2 linked regions of the Granulicella sibirica genome follow. The protein of the gene in region 1 interacts with the protein of each later gene in a pairwise test. Links are inferred from orthologs where the notes say so. Each region holds a gene or a part of one and is shown on either strand. Other genes may lie near its edges.

Region 1 (8,225 bases):
TCGACGACGGCTGCCTCCTCAAGATCGGTGGCGTGGAGACGGTCGACGGTATCCATGTTGGAGTGGTGGGTGCGGGTAGCGTAGTCCATCGGATCCTGGATGAACTGGAAGCCGGGGAGGCCGACGGCGTCGAAGGCGAGGTGATCGGTGCCGCCGGTGTCGCGCGTGGTGATCGTGGAGACCCCGAGGTCGGCGAGCGGGGCGATCCACTGCTTGAAGATGGGCGCGATGGCGAAGTTGCCCTGGGTGTAGACGCCGCGGACCATGCCTGTGCCGTTATCGAGATTGTAGTAGGCATCGAGAGTCTCCCACTCTTTTGTCGTCTTGAGCGGGCCGTGGTTGCGGCTCATGAAAGAGGGTGTTCCTGCCGGATCGGGGGTCCTGGAGGGCTCGAAGTCACCGAAGTGAGTCTTCACATAGCCCAGGGAGCCGTAGAGGCCCTGCTCTTCACCGGACCAGAGAGCGATGCGGATGGTCCGGCGGGGCTTGATGCCGAGCGTCTTGAGGATGCGGACGGCCTCCATCGCTACGACGGAGCCGGCTCCATTATCAGTAGCGCCGGTGCCGGAGATCCAGCTATCGAGATGGCCGCCGACCATGACGACCTCATCCTTCAGCTTGGGATCGGTACCGGGGATCTCGGCCACGGTATTGAAGCCGTGCTCGTGGTCACCGGTGGTCTTGGTCTCGATGTTGAGCTCGAGGGTGACTGGAACCTTGTTCTGGAGGAGACGGCCGAGGCGGTTGTACTGCTCGACGACCATGACGGCGTTGGGGATGGTGACGGCGTTCTCGCGGGTCTGGGCCCCACGGATGAGGTTGGCGCCGTTGTCGTCGAAGATGATGCCGGTTCCGCCGCCGCTTGAACCATCGCGGGAGGGAGTGATGATGGCCACGACACCTTCATCGACCATGAGCTTGAGGGCCTTTGTGCGTAGGGCGGCGAGGCGGAGACGTTCTGCGATGGGATAGGCTCCGGCACGCGAAGCCTGGGGGCCCTCCATCTCCTTGAGCTGCTCGGGGGTATAGCGGGTGAAGAGCGGATCGGTAATGTCGGGCGTGGCGCGCATGGCGCCGAGAAGAACGATTTTGCCGGAGAGCTTGCCCTTGAACTTGTCGAGCGAGGCTTCGTCCTGAAGCTCGACGTAGACGGCGTCGGCGGTGATTGGACCCTTGGTGGGCGGCGACCATGGGGCGGCCTGGGCCCAGAGCGGTTCGGGATCGGGCGAGACCATACGGACCCAGGTGTTGATCTGCTGCCAGCCCATGCCGAACTCGCCCCAGTCTTCAAGGTGCGCGTTTTCGAGGCCGATCTTAGTCAAGGTGTCGCGGGTCCAGGCGTTGGCCTTGGCCATATTCGGCGAGCCGGTGAGGCGCGGACCGATGCCGTCATTAAGAGCTCCGGCGAATTCCATTACGTGCGAGTGGCGGAGGCCTTCTTCGCGTATGCGCTGGTACATGGTGAGGTCGAGGCTTTCCTGCGCGGGCTGCGGGCCGTAGGCGCTTTCAGCCTTCTTTTCGGCCTTGGCGTCGAGCGACTTTTTCTGGGCGGGGAGAAGCGTGGGGAGGGTGAGGCAGGCGAGCGTGGCGAAGCAGATGCTCCGATGCACGGCGGAGCGGGCGATGGACATTTCGGGTCGAGCCTCCAGGCAGATGTCGTGGAGGCTTGAGGATAACAAAAGAACGTGGGGTGAATATCCGGTTTGAATCAGGCGCGTCGAAGCTGGCGGCGTGCCCAGAGGGTTCCCAGGTAAGCGTAGGCGATGAAGAGAACGACGACGCCGATGGGGAGGCCGAAGCGCTTGTAGGCGAAGGAGTAGTCGATCGCGTGGCTGCCTGCGGTGTTGTACACAAGAAGCGAGATGATGCCGACGAAGGTCGCGGCGAAGAAGGCGGCGAAGCCTGTTGCGGTTGCCATGAGGAGGCTGGTGAACCAGCCGAGATCGCCGACGGGAACACCGAAGAAGTATCCCTGGCCGGAGAGACGGGGTGTGGGAGAAGCGGGTCGGGTTTGCTTGCTCGTCTGAGTCGGGGTCATAGGGCTACCTTCTTCTACAGATAGAATACCGCTCATGGCAGAGGGTTTGGACAACGGGTTGGTGCGCGCGATCGACGTGGCGCGGGATGTGATTTTGCGGCACGCGCCGAATGGCGTGGCTTTTGGTGTGTACGGCGATTCGGGGCTCTCCGACCAGGAGCTCGAGAGGCTTGTTCAGGCAGTGCCGCTTGAAGTCGCCGGGAAGCTGGGGTTGAAACAATACTTTTTCGTGCCGCTTGCGATGAATGCCGGGCGGAGGGGTGGGGATGCCGAGACGATGATCGCGCCCACCTATACGACTGAGCTTGCGGATGATGCGATCTGCCATCGGAATGTGAAGCTTGGGCCTTCGGTGGATGGGGTTTTTCTCTCGACACGGCTGCTTGGGGACAAGTTTGCCATTGCTTTCGAGCTTTTTATCAACGTGGGACATGGGTTTGTTGAGGTTGCGGGGGTTCCGGCGGCGTTTGCGGAGCTTTGCTGGTCTCAGGCATTGGCGGATGTAAGGGGCGAGACTAGCCAGGATTCGTGGGAGAGCCGGGGGCTTGCGCTCGCCGAAAAAGGCAAGGTGGACGAGAAGGCCAAGGGCGAGTACATCGAGGCGGCGTTCTCGGATGGGCTCGCGATTTACCTGCTTTCGCTTTCTGTCGACTTCGACTATTCGGAACTGCGGGAGAGAGAGTACCCGCTGCTTGCGCCGCAGGCTCTGGCGGAGCGGCTGCGGCTTGTGGCGAAGCTGTTTCCTCCGAATCCTGGGTATGAGTTCGCGATCAAATATCGGCGGCGGGCGTAAGCCTCAGCGAATGCTGGACATGGCTGCGCGGAAGAGAGACTCGAAGTCGGCGGCGGATTCGGGGTGGCGGGCGATGGCACCTTCGATGGCCTTCTGGGCGGCGGGGCGCGGGTAGCCTAGGTTGACCAATGCCGAGAGGGCGTCTTCGGCGGCGGGGCCGTAGTGGGTCGTGGTGGTGGTTTGTGGAGTGGCGGAGGGGTAGGCAAGGTCGTCCAGTTTATCTTTCAGCTCCAGGACGACTCTTTCGGCAGTTTTCTTGCCGATTCCGGGGATTTTTGTAAGGGTTGCGTGATCGGAGCCTCGGATGGCGTTGACGAGGCGTTCGGGGGCTATGCCGCTCAGGACCGTAATTGCCAGCTTCGGGCCTATGCCTGTGATCGTCAAGAGCTTCTCGAAGAGGCGTTTTTCGTGCAGTTCGGCGAAGCCGAAGAGGGCTAGCTGATCCTCGGCCACCCTGGTGTAGATGTGGAGAGCTATCTCGCTCCCCTCGTTGGGGATTGAGGTAAAAGTCGTGACGGAGATGGCCACTTCGTAACCTACGCCGGCGCATTCGACGATTGCCTGGTTGGGGGATTTGGTGAGAAGGCGGCCGCGCAGGTGGGCAATCATGCGTCTTAGTGTACGTTTTGGTTCGGCAGGATGTGGGCCATTGTGCGGTAAACGTGGTTAGCCGTTGCGACGAATGGCTTCGAGGACGTGCTCGACGGCCTGGTCCTTGAAGTGGGTCAGGTTGTGGACCTCGGCCGCGTGCTTCTCGATGACGGGGAGCATCTCGTCTTCGGAGTTTCCTTCGAGCTGCCAATTGCAGTCGTAGCCTACGTCCTTGCAGTGGAAGTGCTTCTTCGCGGCCATGGATCACCTCTTTGCGGGTGAGATGCCGGGTGGGGCGAACGTCTCCGCGATGATGTTGATGGGCCGGTAATGTGGGCTGGCGCTATTGGAGTAGGCGGTTCTGGTTTCGGTTTTTCAGGTCCTGGAGGAGGGCTTCGACCTTGTCTTCGCGCTCCATGTTCTGGAACTGGTCTTCGAGGGTGGGCTCGGTGAGGAGGGCGTTGTGGGCGGCGTTGGTGGATTCGGTCTGGGTGATGGTGGTGCGGAGGCGGTTGAGGGTGGTGGTGGGGTCTTGAGCGCCTGACGGGGTAGCCTTCTGGATGGCGCGGGCGCGGCGGGCGCGGGCGATCAGGAGGTCGGTCTCGGTGCGGGTCTCGGCTAGTTTTTGCTGGAGGCGGTTGTAGGCGGCGCGGAGGTTTTCGGTCTCGGTGGTTTGATCCTCCAACTGCTGGGTGAAGCCCTCGGCTAGCTGCTGGCTGGCGAGGGAACGCTCGAGGGCGGCACGGGCGAGGTCGTCCTGCTGGCGGGTGACGGCAAGCTCGGCCTTGTGATGCCACTCCTGGGCAGAGGCTTCGTGGTCTTTGCGCTTCTTCTGGAGGAGGTGCTGGTCGGCGATGGCGATGGCTACCTGGGTCTTCACCTGAAGGAGCTGGTTTTCCATGTCCAGGACTAACTGGCGGGCCAGTTTTTCGGGGTCCTCGGCGCGCTCAATGAGGTCGTTGATGTTGGCGCGGAGGAGGGTGGCTACGCGTTCGAGGAGGGCCATGATGGTTCCTTTCGGGGCTTCCGGGGCTGACGCCCTTTGGCTTGGCTGATGGTGATGGCACGGATGAGGCCGTGCCAATAAGCAGGACAGTTGGACGGTGGTGCATTACTGCAACGACAACAGAAGACGCAGATTCTCTTCGGGAATGACAACCAGAAAGGCAACGGCAACGGCTTTAGAAGCGGCGGTCGAATAGGCGCTCTAGGGCTACGAGGGCGAGGATGGTCATGAGGCCTCCGCCGAAGCGGGGGCGGCCGTAGCCTCCGCAGTTGTTGTAGCCGTAGCCGTTTCCATAGCCCCAGTGGCGGCGGTGGTGATGGTGGTGTCCGAAGACGATGCGGCGGACGACGTGGACGATGAAGAAGATTATGAGGGCGGGGGCGATGAGCAGGAGGGTGATCATGGGTCGTTTCCTTTGGAACGATCGGATGAAGGTGGTGGGTTTGCCTTGGACGTTGTTGCCGGTTCTCCCACCTTCGGCACGATGGAACCGTGCCTAAGGTGGGGCACCCCGGTGTAGATGGGCGAGGGGCCCGGGTTAGTTGGGCTTGATTTCGCTGCTGGTTTCGGAGCGGGGCTCCATGGGTTTGATCTGGCCCATGAGGTCGGACATCTTCATGCCGGTGAGGGACTCGAGAAGGGCTGGGACCTGTGCGGCGATCTTGGTGACCTCGCCGGTGACGCGGCTAGCTCCCATGCCTCCACCGCTCTCTTCGCCGGTTGAGATGATGGTGATCTTGTCGACCTTCGAGAGAGGCTCGGCCATGGCGCGGACGACTTCGGCCATGTTGGTGATGAGCTTGTCGACGATGGCGGCCTGTGTCCACTCCTGGTAGGCTTCGGCCTTGACGTTCATGGCCTTGGCTTCGGCTTCGCCCTTCTGGAAGATGACGTCGGCTTCGGCCTGACCCTGGAGGCGTGTGATCGCGGCCTGCGCCTCACCCTGAACGCGGGCGGCGGCGGCGAGACCTTCGGCCTGGATGGTGGCGCGGGATTTCTCGGCCGTGGCGATATTGGTGATGCGGCGGGCTTCGATCTCAGAGGCCTTGAGGACGGTGGAGATGAGCTCGTTCTCGTGGCGTGCGATTTCAGCTTCCTGGACCTTGATCTGGGCTTCCTTCTCGACCTGGAGGATCTTTTGCTGCTCGGCGACGACCTGCTGCTGCATGACGTTCGTCTGGAGTTCGTAGGCCTTGTCGGCCTGGGCTTCTTGACGACGCGACTGCTCGGTGAACTGGGCCTTCTGGATGTCGAGGTCGCGCTGGGCCTGGGCCTGCTTGGCTAACGACGCGGTCTCGGCGATGACGCGATCCTGATCGGACGCGGCCTTGGCGATGGCAGCTTCGCGAAGAGCGTTGGCGCGACGGATAGCGGTGTCGCGTTCGGCTTCGGCGGCGGCGATTTCGGCGTCGCGCTTGATGCGGGCTACGTCGGGGCGGCCCATGTTGGTGATGTACTCGTTCTTGTCGCGGACCTCGCGGATGGTGAACGACACGACTTCGAGGCCCATCTTCGAGAGGTCATCGAGACACGTGGCGCGCATGCGCTCGGCGACCATCTCGGGCTCCTTCACGATCTGCTCGACGGTCAACTGGCCGATGATGCCGCGGAGATGGCCTTCCATGACGAGGCGGATGAGGGCCTCCTTCTGGTCGGGGGTCTTCGAGAGGAACTGCTCGGCGGCGGTGAGGATGGACTCGTGGTCCGAGCGGACCTTGATCTGGGCGACGGCTTCGACGGTGACGGCGACGCCCTGCTTGGTGTAGAGGTCCTGCTGGGGCGCGACGTCGAAGCTCATGAGCTCGAGGGTGAGGGCGCGGTAGGTTTCGACGACCGGGAAGATGACGGCGCCGCCCTTGGTGATGACGCGCGCGGCACGGTAGCCGTAGACGATGATGGCTTCGTTGGGGCCGGCCTTGCGGTAGAGGCGGCCTATGGACGAGAAGAGGATGAGCGTGGCGAGAATGACGAGGCCGACGACGACGATGACGGAGGTGGACATGACTTCCTGGCTCCTTTGGAGCTGAAGCGGTTATAGGTTCGGATGGAGCAAGAGCGAGATACAGGGGTCCTTCGCTTTGCTCAGGATGACGGCGTAAAACTTGCAGCGGCGAAGATAAACGCAGATTCCCTTCGGGAATGACAACCAGAAAGGCAACTGCCCGCTCAATCGCTGAGGGCGGCTTGCACGGGCCGGTCCGTAGGGAGGGATTCTTCCCAGAGGCGGACGTAGGCAATGCCACGTTCGTACCGCAGGACGACGACCTCGGTGTCGCGTGCGATGGGCAGGCCATCCTCCGAGCGGGCGGCGGCGGCGCGGCGGGTTCCGAGCTGGGTGAAGAGGATCTCGCCGGTTTCGCCGGAGCGGATCTGGCTGGAGACGCGGGCGATGACGCCGTACATGTCCGTGTCTCCGGGGGCAAGGACGCGCTCGCGGGGCATGAGGACCTTGAAGAGGAGAGCGTAGATCAGCGACGAACCGGCGATGCCACTGAGGGACGCGAGCAGGAGGACGATGGCCGCTGGCAGGATGTGAGCGCGGGCCATCAGGTAGCCGGCTCCGCCGAACCAGCAGAGGAACGCAGGGATGGTGAAGCCGTTGAGGGCGTGGAGGAAGCCGTGGGTGTGGGGCGTGATGGTTTTGCCGGTGTGGATGTGGCCGATGTGCAGATGGCCGATGTGCAGGTGGCCGGAGCCGGTGAGGACGGCGAGGAGGGTGAAGGTGAGTCCGACGCCGAAGCAGATGAGGAAGATGGATTCCATGGCGGTTAGGCCTTACGGGGTTTGCGTGGTTTAGGGGTGAGGGTGGACTCGGCAGTGAGGGCGGGTAGATCAGCCGAGAGTGGTGGGCAGGGTGGTTCGGCACTGGCGTTGGTCTCGAGGGCTTCCGGACGGAGAACGTTTAGGAGGCGGTCGAGAAGGTTGGGAGTGTCGAGGATGGACTCGAGGAGGAGGAGGCAGCGGCGCGAGTCGTCGTGCCGGGCGAGGGTCAGGAGGGCCTGTCCGAGGCATGGATCGCGACGGAAACGCTCGGCTCCGCTGACGAGCCAGAGGTCGAGCTTGTCTTCGACGGACGAGAGGTCGCTCATAAGCTGCGCGTTGTAGCCTTCCGGGTCGTCGACGAGGTAGCCGGGGTGGACCTTGAAGAAGCGGGCGAGGAGAAGCCGGGTGGTGTTGGTGAGGTGAGGGCGGGCGCCGGACTCGATCTGCGAGAGGTATGACTGGCTGATCGTGCGGCCGCCGGGTTCCGACGTGTGGATGGCCTGCACGACTTCCTGCTGAGTCATCGCGCGGTCGAGCCCGCGGATGCTTCCTTCGACTTCGCGGAGGTAACGGATCTTGTCGGAGAGCTTCATGCTGGATCGCCTCTTATTGCGATCTGTAATAATTGTATTGCTGATTGCAATATTACGCACAGAAATATTTTGGGTTGGATTTCAGCAGGTTCCGGGTAGGTTTGGATACATCGAGGTGCGGGAATGCGCGTTGTGCGTTGGCTGGTGGGGTTCGTGGTCGCGGTGGTGGTTTTGCTTGGGGTGGCGGTTTATCTGCTGGGGCTCTATCCGCTGCGGGAGTTGCACCCGTCTCCAATGCAGGCCCGTGGGGTGCTGGCGATAACGGGGGCGAATGTGTACGTGTCGCCCGACGCTCCGGTGATGGCGCGGGCGACTGTGGTGGTGCGGGATGGGAAGATCGCGGCGGTTGGGGAGGGTGTAGAGGTTCCGGCGGGGGCGGAGGTGATTGCGTGCGATGGGTGCGTGGTGACGGCGGGGTTCTGGAATGCGCACGTTCACTTC
Region 2 (8,101 bases), on another replicon or contig:
ATCCTCGCAAATCGTTCAAAGAGAATGATATGGCCCACTGCACAGGGGGAAGGGGTACCCCCCGTATGACACGCGCATGACATCACCTCGCAAGCCCAAACTCGGTCAGAACTTCCTCGCTGACGACACCGCTCGCCATGCCATCGCCGATGCCATCGGCGACCCTAGCGACCGTACTGTCATTGAAATCGGCCCAGGACACGGCGCCATCACCACGATCCTCGCCCCACGCTGTCGCCGCCTGATCCTGGTTGAACTCGACCGAGCCCTCGCCGCCGAACTCCGCTTCCGCTTTCGCGAAACCCCGTCCGTCGAAGTCATCGAAGCCGACATTCTCACCGTCGATCTCCCAGCCCTTGTTCCCCATGGCGAAACCGCCGACGTGATCGGCAATCTTCCCTACTACATCACCTCGGACATTCTCCTCAAGCTCTTTGCCGCCTCCGCGCATCTCCGGAGAGCAGTCCTGATGATGCAACGCGAGGTTGCCGAGCGCATCGCCGCGTCTCCCGGTGTCCGGGATTATGGTTTACTGTCCGCAACCACACAGCTCTACGCCCGCGTTGACAACCTCTTTACGCTCCCGCCAAGCGCCTTCAATCCGCCACCAGACGTCTTCTCGACGGTCATCCGCCTCGACTTCGCATCCCGCTTCGCCGATCTCGGCGTAGATCCCGCCTCCTTCGACACCTTCCTCCGCCGAGCCTTCGCCCAGAAGCGCAAGACTCTGCGCAACAACCTGCGCGCCGCCAACTGGACCAGCACTCAAATCGAGTCCAACTGGCCAGAAAACCTCCCACCCGAGGCCCGCGCCGAATCCCTCACCCTCGAGCAGATGGCGTCGGTCTATCTAGCTCTGAATCAAAGCCAAGCGCATTATTGAGCAGTCAGGCCAGCCTCTTCAAGCATCTTCGCCGCCCGCAATCGAACCCGCTGCATCAGTTCCGTATCGTTGGCAATGGCCCGAAGGGATGGCGCAATCATTCCCACCTCGCAAGCCTGGTGCCCTTCTAGCATGCTCCCGAGGGAGATCATCTCGGCGTCCAGGCCAAGACGATCGAAACGCCTCTTAAAGTCCAGCCTGCGCCCAATCTCGATCGTAGTCGCCGCAGCCTGAAAAAGGTCAGTCAGCGCCGCAACCTGCTTCACCTCGGAAAAGTTATAAGCGCATTCACCTTGGCCATCGGGTCCTGAATAACTCAGTACCTTATCCCCCGTTTTGGCGATGTTCTTCACCTTCGATTCGCAAACGATCGCGAACCGATCAGCGCCTCGAGCCAGTTCGAAGATCTTCGCGGTGGTCGCATCCGTAAAAGTTATCGAGCGATCGATAACCGGACTAGGCATTGGAGGCAGATCGTCGCCAGCAGCAACCTTCGGAGCCGCAAGCTCCGCGTGGTAACTCGCCTGTCCATTCTCCGCGACCGTGATCTTATACTTCGGAGTCTCGAGCCCAGGTCGATCCTGGCTGTACGAAACCTTGGCTGTGGAGCTTTGCCCACAAGCAACCCGCAAACCAAGCAGAAGAAAGAATCCAACCCAAACCCTCAACGCGCACCCTGCATCGTAAACGTCTGCGCCGTATGCAGATGGCAGATCGCCACAGCCAACGCATCGGCGGCATCCGCTGATTCAGGCGCAACCTCGAGCCCAAGCAGGCGAGTCACCATGAACTGCACCTGCTCCTTCGCGGCAAGCCCATAACCAACCACCGAACTCTTCACTGACAACGGAGCATATTCCGCCACTTCAAGCCCGCAAGTCGCGGCCGCAAGCATCGCCACACCGCGAACCTGACCAAGCTTCAGTGCGGACTTCGCATTGGCCGAGAAGAACACCTCTTCGATCGCCACCACAGTCGGCTCGTGCAGCGTCATCAACGCCACCAGCTCCGCATACACCTGAGCAAGTCGCTGAGGAGTCTTCTCCTTCTTGCTCAGTCGAATCGTTCCCGCAGCCCGATGCAGGAGCTTCGGCATCCGCGCGTCCTTATCCATCTCGACGACGCCATACCCCGTAAACTCGGTTCCACAGTCGATCCCAAACACCCGCATACGCGGAGTTTACCGCATAGCCAGAGCCGGAAGAACCCCGGCATCTCGCAAGCTAACGCGAGATACCCTCCATCGGCGAACTGGCCGACGCATACAGCTTCCGAGGCATCCGTCCAGCCAGCCTGGCCTGATAGCCGCCAATCACCGCATGCCGCATCGCCTCAGCCATCAGAATGGGATCATCAGCCAGCGCAATGGCCGTATTCATCAGCACCGCATCGAACCCGAGCTCCATCGCCAAAGCCGCATCCGAAGCCGTACCAACTCCCGCATCCACGATCAATGGAACCTCGGTAATTAGCTCTCGAAGAATCCTGAGTCCAGTGATGTTCTGCAAGCCCAACCCCGTCCCAATCGGAGCCCCCAGAGGCATCACCGCAGCTGCACCTACGTCGATCAGCCTCTTCGCAAACACAATATCTTCCGTCGTATACGGAAGAACGGTAAATCCCTCCTTCACCAGCACTTTGGTCGCTTCAAGTGTCGCTTGCACATCCGGATAAAGCGTCGCCTGATCGCCAATCACCTCGATCTTCACCCAATCCGAGAGCCCCACCTCACGTCCCAGCCTCGCCGCCCGGATCGCCTCTTCCGCTGTGTAGCATCCCGCTGTATTGGGAAGGAGGAACAGCTTCTTCGGATCCAGAAAGTCCAGCAGCGACTCCTTCGAACGGTCAAGGTTTACCCGCCGCACTGCTACCGTGACCATCTCAGCACCCGAAGCCTCGACAGCCGCCTTCGTCTCCGCGCCATCTTTATACTTTCCTGTTCCCACAATCAGCCGTGAGCGAAAGCTCGTTCCGGCAATCACCAAAGGTTCCATACTGCCCATTCTAAAGACTCCATGCACACACAAAGCAAACGGCCCGACCCCAGAGGATTCTGGTCGGTCGAGCCGTCTGTCGGTGAGCTGTTGAGATTGACTTGAGGCGTCCACACTCGGACATGGGCCTCGGCTAAGACTGCAACTACAGAATGCCAGGACTAGAGCTGGACGCTCTAAGCCTCAGTCACCTCACGTACTGTTGAACTACATTTACCGTCAATTTTCATAGGCTGGACCATCCTCCTTTCCCGTGTAAGCAAAGACTACGCCCGCCCGTTTCCTCACGTCAAGCTGTCTCATCCTGTACCCTGACGAGACACACGACACCGAACGGGAGAGGTAATGAAAGTAATAAAACGGGACGCACTCGCCTCGGTGTGTGCCAAAATTCGTCACTCATTCACATGCCTCAAGCACGATGGATACCATCGCATGCCCTCACATCTCTCTCGATTGATCGCGTTTACCCTGTTGGCTGCATCTCTCACGCGAATTCTTCCGGCTCAGGAATCTGCACAACCGGCAACAGAGGCTCAGACCGATTCTCCCGCTTCCCCTCCCAAACCGGAGGATCCGCCCGCAACGCTCTTCCCGCATTCCGATAAGTCGCGGTTCCTGATCGTCGGGCAGACCAACATAATCTTCCAGGCACATGGGCCATTTCATACCCCGTACAGCGGGCCTAACAGTCTTCTCGGACGCGGGGAATATAAGACGTCTCTCCTGGGAACGCTCTATCTAGGCGCCCAGGTCATCCGTAATCCGAGGGCATCAACAGACTTCCTCATCGACGTTGAATCCTCGGGCGGCAGAGGGATCTCGGAAGCGCTTGGCCTTGGCGGTTTCACCAATCTCGATGTGGTTCGGAACCCATCGCTTGGTTCGAAGCCTTATATCGCGCGGGTTCAACTGCATGAAGTCATTGGCGTCGGCGGAGAACTCACCGAAGCGGAACGTACGCCTTTTTCACTCTCCACCTCGGTGCCAACGCGGCGTTTCGACCTCCGCTTCGGCAAGATGAGCCTGCCGGATGTGATTGATCTGAATAGCATTGGGACAGATAGCCACCTTCAGTTCATGAACTGGACGGTAGACAATAACGGGGCTTGGGATTACGCGGCGGATACTCGGGGGTATACCTATGCCGGGGTGGCGGAATACGACGACAAAATCTGGTCGGCTCGGTATGCGCTTGGGCTAATGCCGACGGTTGCGAATGGGATCGATGTGGACTGGAATGTCCGGCGGGCTCGGGGGGAGAACACGGAGTTTGAATTTCGGAGGACGCCCTTTTCGGCTTTCCTACCGAAAGAGCGGAAGGGGGCGGTGAGGCTGCTGGGATTCGTAAACCATGCAAATATGGGGGTTTACAGGGATTCGATCAAGGCGTTCGAGGCTGGATTGACGAAGGTGCCGGACATTACGGCGCATGCCCCGGGGTCGACGGTGAAGTACGGGGTTGGGTTGAACTTCGAGCAGGAAATTACTGAAAACACTCGTATTTACGGGCGATTTGGGTGGAACGAGGGGCAGCATCAGTCGTTCGCTTACACGGAGGTGGATCAGACGTTCGCGTTTGGGGCGGATTACTTCATGCGTAGGTATGGGCGACCTTTGGATAAGGCCGGTATCACCTTTGTTTCCAACGCGATCAAGAGGGATCATCAGAACTACCTCCGGCTTGGCGGTTTGGGTTTTCTGCTTGGAGATAACGGGTTGAACTATGCGCGAGAGGATATTTTGGAGGGTTATTACAATCTCCACGCGTGGCGGGGGGTGTTTTATGCGCTGGATGGGCAGTTTGTCGAGCACCCGGGGTACAACCAGGACCGGGGGCCGGTGCTGGTTGAATCCGTGCGCATGCATGTCGATTTTTGATGGTGCAGGATGCGGTCCAATGTACGGTAAACGTGGTTAGCGGGCCGGTAGAAAACGTGGTGAAGGGTGCGTCTTTACTGGGTGGATGCGTTTTATGTGCATGTTTTTCCGGACGCTGGTGGTAGAGGGCTTTCCGGGCCCCTGGTTTGTCAAGCGAGACGGCTTTTTGCCCTGAGCAGTGGTTTAATTGGACCGTGCTCATGACGCGTGCTTCCCTCCTCCTCGCACTCTGCTTCTTCAGTCTCTTCGCGCCGGCACAAACTTCGGTTGTGCCGCCTTCGCGGGATGAGGCGTTGAAGCGTCTGCATCCGTCCGCTGTTGCGCTTTTGCAGCTCTACGACAAGAAGACCGGCTTGTTCACGACGACCGGCTGGTGGAACTCGGCGAACGCAGTGACGGCATTGGCGGATGAGTCGCGCATCGCGCGGGACGAGACGGTGCGGTGGATCTTCCCGGACGTGTTTCAAAAGGCTCCGCAGAAGTTTGCGGGATTCCTCAACGAGTACTACGACGACGAGGGCTGGTGGGCATTGGCGTGGATCGATGCCTATGAGTTGAACCCGCATGGGAAACAGGCGAACCAGTACCTGCAGATGTCGGAGTCGATCTTCGACGATATGTCGCATGGATGGGATGACACATGCGGAGGCGGCATCTGGTGGAAGAAGGATCGGCACTACAAGAACGCGATCGCCAATGAGCTCTTCCTTTCGGTCGCGGCGAAGCTGGCTCTGCACACGCGCGGAAAGAAGCAGAACGAGTACCTGGACTGGGCGAACCGGGAGTGGAAGTGGTTCTCGGGTACGGGGATGATCAACGAGGATGGACTGGTGAACGATGGGCTCACCGGCTCGTGCAAGAACAATAAGGGGACGACGTGGAGCTATAACCAAGGGGTCGTGCTTGGAGGGCTTGCGGCGCTCAGCCGGAAGGAGAAGAAGAATCCCGAACTGATCGCGTCGGCGACGCGCATTGCGCAGGCGGCGGTGATCCACCTGACGGACGCGCAAGGGATTCTGCATGATCCGTGCGAGCCGAAGTGCAGCGAGGACGGGGTGCAGTTCAAAGGCATCTTTAACCGCAACCTTGTGCAGCTTCAGGCGGTGGATGGGGATCCGGCGTTCGTACGTTTTCTGGATGCGAATGGCGAGTCAGTATGGTCGAATGCACGGACGCCGGATAACCGGTTCAGTACCGTGTGGTCGGGGCCGCCCGCCGCGGATAATGCGGGAGCGCAGGCGTCGGCGTTGGATGCACTGAATGCGGCTGCGGAGAAGCGGTGATCTTCGATACGAGCCCGACGGAAGGTGCAAGAGCAAGGCTCGATGGTTCGACGGTTTGGCTTCCACCTTCGCCGACGGTGAGACTTTCGGCGAAGATCGGGCACTCGGGTTCGTTGGCTGGTGAGAGAGGCCGGGCAACGCGCATCGGCGTGAGCAGGGCCGACGTGGTCTGACCTCGATTGACACTCCTATTCTGGTTCCATAGCATCGCCTGCAGTTGCGACCCGGCCCTTTGAGGCGGATTGAAGCTTCAAGGAGAGAGCGTGAAGACGACTCGGCGAGACTTCGCCATTATGGGGGCAGGAAGCCTGCTTAGCGGTTTGACTGTCCCTTCCCTGCTCGCATCCACTGAAGCTATTCCCGTCGCGAATAAGGTGCCTGTGTCCGCCGGCCCTTGGTATCGCCGCGTGAAGCGCACAGGGCAGACGAACTTCAACGAGCGCGACCCGCAGAACGCCAACGTGGAGCAGTGGGCCGACTACTGGGCCTCGACCAAGGTGCAGGCGCTGGCACTCTCGGTATCAGGTCCCGTCGCTTTCTATCCGACGAGGATCCCGTATTTCCATCGCAGCAGCTTTCTTGGGGAACGGGACCTCTTCGGCGATTGCGTGAAGGCGGCGAAGGCTCGCGGGATGCGCATCTATGGCCGCATGAGCCCAGATATCCAGTGGATGGACCCCAAGCTCATCGCGGAGCATCCGCTGTGGTTCCGGCACAACCAGGATGGGAGCCTGCAGTCTTCCGCGCCGGATATCGCGTTCACGTGCCAGTTCGGTGGGCACTTCAGCGAGCAGCAGCCTGCGATTATTCGCGAATTGAATGCCAACTACGACATCGACGGCCTTTACATGAACGGGTGGCCCACGATGCAGGTTTGCTACTGCGATAACTGCAGGAAGATCGGCGATCCTCACTCGGCGGAGTACAAAGCTGCGCTGATGGCAAGTGCTGGGGACCTCATCAACCTTTACAAGAGCGTCGTGATGGAGAAGAGCCCACATAACTTCTATAGCTGCAATCTTGGCGGCGGCCTGAAGGAGTCGGGGCTTGATCAGTGGAAGCTTACGCGAGAGGCGCTCTGGTATACGGCCGATAATCAGTCCCGTGCGAGCGTGATCGCGCCTGTGTGGCAGGATGCGCAGCAAGTGAAGTTTGCGCTTGCGCTGATGGGCGATCGGCCGGTAGCCGCAGTCTCGGCGAGTTATGCGCGGGCGGGTGCGATTAGTTGGCGGAATGTCACGGATACCTCAGTGGAGCCGGAGTGCCGCATGGCGCAGACGGCAGCCGCTGGCGGAGTCGTCTGGTATCACTGGCTGGGGCTTGAACAGGGCTTCCAGGAAGACCGCCGCTGGCAGAACCCGGGGCGCGACTTTCTTGCGTGGCACGCGAAGCATGACAAGCACTTTCACAATGTGAGGTCCCTTGCCCGTATCGCTATCGTTGTCGCACCCAAGTCGATGACCGTGTATGAGGCCCCCACCAAAGAGGATAAGACCGACTCGATCGAGGGGATGTACTCGGTGCTCGTCGAGGCGCGCATTCCCTTCGACTTCCTGCATGAAGAGGATCTCACGGTCGAGCACATGCAGCGGTATGCTGCGCTCATTCTGCCGAACGTTGCGTTGCTGAGCAATGCACAGTGCAAGGCGCTGGAAGCGTATGCGGATGGAGGGGGATCGCTGCTGGCTACCTTCGAGACGAGCCTCTATGACGAGACGGGAACGCCTCGCGACGATTTTGCGCTTGGTGAGTTGTTTGGCATCAAGAAGGTTGGAAGCCGACAGCGCTCCGAGCCCAAGTCCGCTGAGTCGATGACTTCGGTTCATCTTCAGTCCGTCAAGAAGAGGAATGCGCTTACGGCCGGCTTTGAAGATACGGAGTGGATAGCCGGGCCTGTGTGGAGTATTCCGCTGGCACCTGTCGCCGACCCGGTGATGACGACGATTCATCCCTATCCGGTGTATCCGCCTGAGGCGGTTTACACACGGCAGCCGCCTTCGGATTCGCCATCGATTGTTGCGCGGGAAAAGGGGCGGGCGCGGCTCGTTTATCTGGCCGGG

Evidence for each region.
Region 2: the proteins of ruvA (region 1) and ruvC interact in binary tests that used the Escherichia coli proteins (3 or more experiments, as listed by UniProt). The link is inferred for Granulicella sibirica from one-to-one orthologs.

The regions. Positions count from the first base shown.
Region 1 is NZ_RDSM01000001.1:1,904,213-1,912,437, forward strand. What follows is about bases 1,638-4,497. They hold ruvA (Holliday junction branch migration protein RuvA), read right to left. Parts: upstream 3,441-4,497; coding sequence 2,835-3,440; downstream 1,638-2,834. Other genes in these bases: GRAN_RS07955 (hypothetical protein), read right to left, coding at 1,709-2,038; GRAN_RS07960 (hypothetical protein), read left to right, coding at 2,073-2,831; GRAN_RS07970 (DUF1059 domain-containing protein), read right to left, coding at 3,498-3,683; GRAN_RS07975 (PspA/IM30 family protein), read right to left, coding at 3,766-4,428. Outside these bases: GRAN_RS07950 (M20/M25/M40 family metallo-hydrolase), read right to left, coding at 1-1,631; GRAN_RS07980 (hypothetical protein), read right to left, coding at 4,604-4,831; GRAN_RS07985 (flotillin family protein), read right to left, coding at 4,967-6,430; GRAN_RS07990 (NfeD family membrane protein), read right to left, coding at 6,595-7,191; GRAN_RS07995 (helix-turn-helix domain-containing protein), read right to left, coding at 7,197-7,784; GRAN_RS08000 (amidohydrolase family protein), read left to right, coding at 7,908-8,225. UniProt on the Escherichia coli protein: The RuvA-RuvB-RuvC complex processes Holliday junction (HJ) DNA during genetic recombination and DNA repair.
Region 2 is NZ_RDSM01000002.1:1,054,166-1,062,266, forward strand. The notes cover bases 302-3,037. They hold ruvC (crossover junction endodeoxyribonuclease RuvC), read right to left. Parts: upstream 2,055-3,037; coding sequence 1,548-2,054; downstream 302-1,547. Other genes in these bases: rsmA (16S rRNA (adenine(1518)-N(6)/adenine(1519)-N(6))-dimethyltransferase RsmA), read left to right, coding at 302-883; GRAN_RS15315 (hypothetical protein), read right to left, coding at 877-1,551; GRAN_RS15325 (thiazole synthase), read right to left, coding at 2,107-2,877. In the rest of the region: more of rsmA, read left to right, coding at 77-301; GRAN_RS15330 (carbohydrate porin), read left to right, coding at 3,313-4,758; GRAN_RS15335 (glycoside hydrolase family 76 protein), read left to right, coding at 4,959-6,041; GRAN_RS15340 (alpha-amylase family protein), read left to right, coding at 6,305-8,101.